DNA from 2 places in the Marinococcus tarijensis genome. Region 1 is predicted to be linked to the other one. Evidence: predicted binding sites of a transcription regulator. Region 1 holds the regulator's gene; the other holds the start of a gene.
What was found. The regulator LexA, encoded in region 1, represses DNA repair genes until DNA is damaged. The targets are predictions, from matches to a motif close to CGAACATATGTTCG.
Positions count from the first base shown of each region.

Region 2: a site for LexA is predicted at 1,557-1,570, ahead of ACTTK7_RS16325 (YolD-like family protein). Genes of this name have one in related genera too.

Region 1 covers NZ_JBQOJA010000009.1:82,988-87,155, forward strand. The annotation lists gene tkt (transketolase) at 1-156, opposite strand, end outside; gene ACTTK7_RS07285 (DUF896 domain-containing protein) at 344-583, opposite strand; gene ACTTK7_RS07290 (YneB family resolvase-like protein) at 651-1,310, opposite strand; gene ACTTK7_RS07295 (hypothetical protein) at 1,338-1,580, opposite strand; gene lexA (transcriptional repressor LexA) at 1,739-2,365, shown strand; gene ACTTK7_RS07305 (hypothetical protein) at 2,416-2,730, opposite strand; gene ACTTK7_RS07310 (hypothetical protein) at 2,860-3,138, opposite strand; gene ACTTK7_RS07315 (hypothetical protein) at 3,180-3,479, opposite strand; gene ACTTK7_RS07320 (hypothetical protein) at 3,654-3,980, opposite strand; gene ACTTK7_RS07325 (hypothetical protein) at 4,002-4,168, opposite strand, start outside.
Region 2 covers NZ_JBQOJA010000047.1:6,044-10,211, reverse strand. The annotation lists gene ACTTK7_RS16350 (DUF2268 domain-containing putative Zn-dependent protease) at 1-109, opposite strand, end outside; gene ACTTK7_RS16345 (hypothetical protein) at 175-531, shown strand; gene ACTTK7_RS16340 (DUF6440 family protein) at 788-985, opposite strand; gene ACTTK7_RS16335 (hypothetical protein) at 1,011-1,181, opposite strand; gene ACTTK7_RS16330 (hypothetical protein) at 1,205-1,444, opposite strand; gene ACTTK7_RS16325 (YolD-like family protein) at 1,606-1,953, shown strand; gene ACTTK7_RS16320 (DNA polymerase IV) at 1,969-3,192, shown strand; gene ACTTK7_RS16315 (hypothetical protein) at 3,189-3,416, shown strand; gene ACTTK7_RS16310 (aminoglycoside adenylyltransferase domain-containing protein) at 3,450-4,168, opposite strand, start outside.

The DNA of each region.
Region 1 (4,168 bases):
GGCCGGGTTGTGGTTCATGGATTTGGTCCAGAGCGCGTACGCCATCGGCGCCGCTCCCATCGGAAGCCCCGGGTGGCCCGACTGGGCTTTTTCAATGCTTTCGATGGACAGTGTCCGAATCGTGTTAATTGCTAATTGTTCTGTGCTAATTGCCATGCATATGTCCCTCCACTGTATGTATTTTTGGGTGGAAACCCGTACCTGTGAGTTGACCCCGCGGGAATTTCCGTGTTCTTGTACGCTTTTATGATAAAGGTTTTAAAACGATTACACAAGCGTGTTAACAGAGAAAGAAGAAAATCAAAAGGCCTGCTCTTTGTTAAGACCAGGCCTCTCTTTTATCTTAATGTCGGAAGCTGCGGTTCCGTCGTTTCACACGCTCAAGCTTGCTTGGAGTTACATCCGTGCCTTCTTCATCCACCACTTTTACGTTTTCAAGCTGGTTTTTAAACGAAGAACGGAATTTGCTTAAATATTCCTGACGCAGCGCATGCTGTTCTTCTTCTTCTTCAGCTGTCAGCCCTGTTGATTTTTGACGTTTGGCTAACTCATTAATCCGGTCAATTTTTTCTTTCGAAAGCATAAGTTGCCTCCCTTAAAATGGCGTTCCTTTTTTATTATATTAAAAACAGCGCCGTACCGCAAACAAATCATTGCGGTTCTATATCCGCACGCTGCTGTTCATATTCTTTATAACGGCGGTGCACCGTCGCTTTGGAAATATCGTAGCCAAGGCCCCGGAGCGTCAGAGCGATATCTTTAAACGTCAGCTCCCGCTGTTTCAGCTTAACGATTTCTTCAATGGGCACCTCTATTTTCTTCCGGCCGCCGCTGCGGCTCAACCCGAAGTTTTCTTCCGGATGATACCCGTTTTCCACCGCCCGCTGCATCCCCCGCTTAATCTTAAAATTATGCAGACGGCGCTGATGCTCTTCCACAATGGATAAAATCTCCATAATCATATGATCGGTATCTGCAATTTCAAGCTCCCCGTCATCCTTCACCGTATAGATGGACGTACCCCTTTTCTGCAGCTCATGGAGCACGGCAATTTTAGCATTTCCACGTCCAAGCCGCGTGTCATCGGTGATCAGCAGTGTGTCCGCCCCGGTGTCATCGAGGAGCTCAAACACACGGAGAAGTCCGTCCCTCTCCACGGAATAGCTGCTCTCCTGTTCTGTCACGGTCTGCTGCACCGTCCAGCCATTTGATGCCGCAAGAGCTTCCAGCTCCTCCTGCTGCCTGGCAAGCGAGGACTGCTGTTCTTCTTTTTCCGTACTTACCCGGGCGTAAATGATGCATGTTTTCATTTGTCTGCGGTCCTTTCCGTTCGTGTTTTACTGTTCGGCAGCGTCAAACGAAACCGTTCGTTCCCACGGCTGCTCCTGATAGCCCAGCCTGTCCTTTAAAACCGGATGCTCCTGTTCATAGACGATTTCTGCCGAACGGTCTGCTTCCGTGCCGCCCAGCGTGTCCGGAGTGATCGAAGCGTCCGCTGAATATACCAAAAATAAAAGCGCGAATGCAAATAAGGCAAGCATCGTCCAGTCCGTTGAAGTGAAAGTTTTGAGTTTATTCATATGCATGTTCCCCCTGAATGAGAATGTATGTTCCTATATTCATCCAGTATACCAGAATACCTGTTCCCGTCAACAGAAATATTAGAACGGGTGTTTGCGTTTTTGTTCCCCTCATGCTATACTTTACTCAGAAAAATTCCTCAAAAGGAGGTGCGGAGATGAAGCTATCCAAGCGCCAGCAGCAAATTCTTGATTATATAAAAGAAGAAGTAAAAGAAAAAGGCTATCCGCCTTCGGTCCGGGAGATCGGAGAAGCCGTGGGGCTCGCCTCGAGTTCAACGGTGCACGGGCACCTCGCCCGCCTTGAAAACAAAAATTTAATCCGCCGTGACCCGACCAAGCCGCGGGCAATTGAAGTGCTTGAGCTTGAAGACCAGGGCAGCGAGCCGATTCACGAAAGCAAAGCTGTGTACGTGCCGGTGATCGGTAAAGTCACGGCCGGGGAGCCTATCACTGCGGTGGAAAATGTAGAAGAATACATCCCTCTTCCGGAGCGCATGGTGACCGACGAGGAACAGGTGTACATGCTTACCATTCAGGGGGACAGTATGATAGAGGCTGGCATTTTTGACGGGGATCTTGTCGTCGTTCAAAAGCAGCAGACCGCTGATAACGGCGATATTATTGTCGCTATGACCGATGAAATGGAAGCGACAGTTAAACGGTTTTATAAAGAAGAAAACTTTATCCGGCTGCAGCCTGAAAATGCCACCATGGATCCGATCATTTTAGAAAACTGTACGATACTCGGCAGAGTGACCGGCGTTTTCCGCACCATCTTTTAATCACATAAACGGGGCCGCCTGCTTTATCAAAGCAGGCGGCCCCGTTTGTATTATGCCCGGCATGCAAGCGTCCGGTATGACGTAACAATTTGATTTCCTTCGACATCTCTATCGGTAATCACTATCACCGTGGCTGACGTAATATTTTCCTGTTCAATAAATTCGAGCCCCCGGTGCCAGAGCCATTCATACACCGTTGTCATGTCTACGTTCAGTTCATCTTTCCGGAGTGCTTCTGCCGTAATCTGCATCGACAGCAGCAGCTGGTCGCCCTCAAAGATGTGAAGCACCGGTCCATTAAAATGTTCAGACTCTCCCGGGCTGCCTTCATACGGTCCGTGATAAAAGTCAAGCAGGCGTGCCATCACGATTCCCCCTTTAACGACTTCGGCGCACATACGTGCCTGAAGCTCGTTTTTCTATTGGTGAATTGTGATTCCTTTTCCCTGCACCTCTCCTGCTAAACCCGAATTTCCCCCACGTGTCCTGAAGGGTTACTGGTCGAGCCACTCTTTAATCTGCTGCTTGTCGTTATCATCAAGGTTGCCTTCCTCGATCCAGTAATTCACCAGCTTCATCATTCCCTGCTTGGACAGCCCCACCCGGCTGCTGTCGGAGGGGTGGCTACTGATGTCCGTTTTTCCGTATTGGTAAATGTATACATACGGCGCCTCCGCGTGGTTTAAATTGTGAAGGTCCTTCTTTTCAAAATGCAGCATTTGTATGCCCCTTTCTGTTTTCCGGAATATTTTTTGCACCTGCGTCCGCCACAAAAAAGAGCCTCCCGGGAAGGAAAGCTCCGCTTAGCGTTTGATTACATGGATTTAGAATACGGTTTGTGACAGATCGAATGATCGATGGTTTCATCGGAGCCACCGCTGTACACACAATCGCAGGTATCTAATACGTAAGTATGCTCTTTGGCGTGAATGACCTGACTTCCCTGATGAAATAACAGTTTTTCATCGGCCGGCTGAAAATCACTCATCGAATGAAGCACCACTTCGTAGCCATCGGCGTATTCAATCACCTTGTAATGAATTTCATGACCGTCACTGCTATAGGTCACCTGCGGCTGCGTTCTGCATTTGAATTCCACTAAAGCCACTGTCATCCACCCCCTCCACTTATTTATACCACAGTTTTTTCGGTTCGAGAAGACGCCCGGCCGTTTTTTTCAGAAAGAATTTCCTACTCGTGTCAGTGAAAACCGTTTCTCAGTGTTCCTACTGGAAAAAGAAACCTTCAGCCAATTTCTTCTATATAAATAAAAACAAAAAGCACCCTCTCAGCTCGAGGGCGCTTCGAAATCTCTTAATAAATTATCATACGCTTTGTTTACTTCTCCGTCCGTCACGTCCTGAACAGTGATGACGAGACGCTTTCTTTCCGTCGGCTCTTCCTGCTTCAGATAATCCATGCCGATTTTCCATAACCAGTCCGGTACATTTTCTTCCTTTAAACTTGCTTCGGCTGCCATCGCCGATGTAGTCACCTGCACGAGCAGCACGAGCTCTTCGTCCTGATACACTTCGACTGATTCGCCGGCAAAATGGAGCGGGCGCACGCGGTAGCCTTTCAGTCCTTCCTGAGAAAAATCCGGTTCCTGTGCCATCGTTATCCTCCTTTTATCCAATTACGACTGTTCCTGGAGCGCACTGCTTCCTTCAAGCTCAATGCCTTCCTCATCTGCCCGGGTGATGTAAACCTGGCCGCCAAACTGAAATCCTTCCCGGGTGTAAAAATACAAATCCAGCGCAGGAGAAGCACTGTCAAATGCCTGGTGGAAAAATTCCTCGTTGT
Region 2 (4,168 bases), on a different contig from region 1:
AAGGACGCATCATTTCATAACGAAAATAATCTTTACGTTTGTCCACGTCTTGAAGGAGGACCAACTCTTCATACTGAGCAAATGTATCTAACATATGAACGTGATTCATCCTTGTCAGCTCCTTTTTTGGTACAATAATAACATATTTTACTTTAGCTAGGGCGGTGTTTATAGATGGAGCCAAATCATTATAAGATTACCCATGTAACGCATTTTGACGACATAGAATTGAATATCTTGATCGGGGAGTTTGAAAGCACCGAAGCAAACATACAAGAAATTGCCGAGCAAAACGTTCAGACCGTATTAGTAGAAAATGAACTGCATGTGATTCACGGAGAACGTCATGTGGTGATTCTCCTTCACGAAACAGACAAATACCAATTTGAACGAAACTTTCAATTATTGGATTGGAATTTAGGCCAAGCCTATGCCGAACTAAAACGGGAGCATCCAGAGAAAGATGCGTTTGCTTTTTCCTCCGTTGCTTATGGAATAGATCACGTTTCTCCAAAAGAATTAAGCCAATAGAGATGAAAGAGGTGTTTTTTAGCACCTCTTTTTTATGCTTTTCTTTCTCTATTCATCTAGAGCTTTTTCGTTATCTCTTTCATACTTAACAATGCCAATGTTAATTACTATTCCTAATACCGGGAGCAACAGGATAAACCATAACGGGAACACATAAACGCCACTAAAATGTAGGACGCCAATCAAAATGATGAGTAGAATAAATCCCAATCTCACTTTATCCAATCGTTTTTCCTCTCCTTTTTTCTAACCCTATCTATGTTTGATCTCGAACCGGTTTTCCTTCTTCATCTAATAACACCGTTAAACCATTTCCATTCCCTATGGACGAATTGATATAGTTAATGCCGGTTTCTCGATCAACAATAATGGAAACTTCTCCAAGAAATGAAATGCTGTTCTTGTGTTTGAGATAAAACCGTTGGTCTTGTTCCTCTTTTTTTCGTCCAAACACAGCCGTCACCCTCCCCTAGCATGAATTACTGTTGTTCTAATGTAAGAATGTCGATTGCTTGTTCTTCGGTGTCTAATTCTTTCGCATACAGGCTTTTGATTTTCGCTTTCGCAGCTTCTTCGTGATCGGCCTGAATCTCTCCCTCTAAGATGCTAGGGAAAAAGTGATCGGTAATCGCAAAAGCAAACTGTTGCATGGTTGCTCATCCTTTCTAGTATCTCATTTTCGTCTCATTAATTCATTAATCCGTTTCTGCCACTGAAAGATTTGAACCACCTTGATAAAAGTGAACAATGCCAATGCCAGAAGAACGGCCACAATCGCCAGCCATGAAAACCATTGTTGTAACCAGAGGGATGCCGAGGACACCGCAATGAGCATGATACTAACGATTAATAACTGCTTAGAACTGCTGTAAATCTTCGCTTCCAATTCTTCCATGTTCCAGGCTTGATTCATGCCGATTCCTCATTTATCTATCTTTTCTTAACTTCTATATTCATTCTATCACCTTTGATCAAATTATACAATAATACAATAATACATTTATATTAAAAAATACCTGTTTAAACGAACGCTTGTTCGTGTATACTAGGTAGTAACGAAAGGACGTGATACCCATGAAATCCAACAAACTCACACCGACCAGCAATCTCCGTTGGGAAAGTAGTCGCATGATTCTCCCGGAATGGCGCAAGCAGTGGTTACAACGGCAGGAAGCCCAAACGTGGCAGGACCCTCCCGAAATGGACGACCAGATGATGGAAGAATATATGCAGATCATTCATGACGGCATGGCGTATACGTGGCTGTTGGACGTCACGTACTGGCAGGACGGTCAGTTTCACACAACAACGGGTTATGCGGCCCGTTTTCGGGACGCACCGCCGCAGATATGGCTTCAAGTGGGGGGAGCCGTGGTAGTTATTCCCGTCGAACATCTTCAAGCTGTGGCGGTCCAGTCGTAAAAGGAGGGCAAACCAATGAAACGAGTGGTGTTTCTGATCGACATGCAGAGTTTTTATGCTTCGATCGAAAAGGTCTACCATCCGTACCTGTCCCAGCATCCGGTCGTGGTGGCCGGCGACCCGGACCGGCGCAGTGGGGTGATTCTGGCGGCCTGTCCCGTGGCGAAAAGCCACGGCATCAAGACCGCCCAAGCTCTTTGGGAAGCTCAATCGCTTTGTCCCGAGGTAACGGTCCTTAAACCCCGGATGCAGTTGTACATCGACATATCCACGCAGATCAATGAACTGTTTTTAACGTATACCGATCAAGTGGAGCCGTTCTCCGTGGATGAATCGTTTATCGAACTCACCGGAACGGTCCATCAGTCCCGGCCCGAGCAAGCCGCTAAAAGCCTGCAAAAAGCCATTCTGCGACAATTTGGCATCCATGCCCGTATCGGCATTGGCGAAAATAAAATCCTTGCCAAGAGTGCCTGTGATCTGCAAGCCAAAAAGCGCCCTGGAGGCATCTTTCATTTTCATAAGAATCGCCTAGCCGATGATTTTTGGCCGTTTGCGATTGGCGAGCTGTTCGGTGTCGGCAACCGCATGGAAAAACACTTCATGCAGACGGGCATCCGTACCATCGGCCATTTAGCGAATTATCCCGTGGAAGAATTACAGCATCGGTGGGGCATCAACGGGGAGCTGTTGTGGCAGTATGCCAACGGTATCGACCCGTCTCCCGTTACGCCCGACACCCATCAACAGAAAAAAAGCATCGGCCACGGCATGACCCTGCCGAGAGACTACCATCAACGAACGGAGATTTTTGTGATTTTGCGCGAACTGGCCGAAGAAGTGGCCCGCCGCACCCGGGACGAACGATTAATAGGACATCAACTGTCTTTAAGTATTGGCGGCACATATGAAAACCCGGTCGGCTTTTCCCGGCAACGAACACTCAACATGGCGACCAATGACGGCCGGGTGATCTATCACGCCTGTCAGAAGCTGTTTGACCGTCACTGGCTTGGCACACCGGTCCGGCGCATTGGCGTGTCACTGGAAAAGGTCGAACCGGACAAGCACCGGCAGTTAAGTTTATTTGATGACGTGGAGGACCGGTCCTCGTTGAACCAGACGGTCGATGCCTTAAAAGACCGGTACGGCGGCGGCATTATTATGTACGCTTCTTCCTTAACCGATGCGGGCCAAGCCCTCGAACGATCGAAAAAAATTGGAGGTCATTATAAATGAACAAATCTATCCGGGACGTCCGTTCTCCCCATTACATCGGTGGTCTGCTTTATCACGCCCGAACGTCCAAAGATTTAACCGTGAACGACGTCTGTACCATGTGTCTGGTGTCGAAGTCGGTCTATGAAGCCAACCGAGTGCCAAACATCGGCTTTCGGGAAGCCGAAGCCTTAGCCACGCTGCTAGACCTTTCCTTAGATGCGCTTATGTCTCCCTATGACTAATCTTTGGCAATCAGAAGAAAAACTTGTTGTTCTTTAGAAATCGACAGGACGACCTAATAATTTTTCTACCTGTTTTACTATATGCTCTCTTATCCGAATTAACTCACTAATTTTAATATCATCGTTAGCTATATTTGTTTGATAACGATTCATAATGCGTTGAATAGTTTCTTTATATTCTCTTGGCAAATGGTTTTGTCCCCATTCTCCAGCTTCCAGTTTTGAAGTAATTTCATGATTTCGGAGATACTGATATACACGAATAATATTTAACGTACAATATACTGGTTCTTGTTCGATATTCTGTAAACAGCTTTGAAAATCTCCCAATATCGAAGATAAATAATGATTCTTGGGAATAGAAGGAAATACTTTGCTAATTGGCTTTCCTAGAATACAAATTCCTTTATGATTGACGACCGTAAGATGTGCCGCTAAATCCTCATCTTTTATATTTTGAAAAGTAAAATCATCCGACGTTGGCATGGCTAATTCAAAATGATTTCTCCATTGTTCACTAAAATGGAAATCAAATGTGCTAGGATGTTCCCACCCTATTAGATGATTCATATTCAAAAAACTAATTTCGACTGGATAAGGGTGCATGGAATACGCTAATAGTAGCGTTTTTAGTTTGAAAGCATCTTCCTTTGCTAATGGAGCTTCTGTTATTCCTATAAGATCAATATCACTACTTGCTGTACTGAAACCTCCTAAAACCAACGAGCCATGCACATAGAGACCCGTTAAAT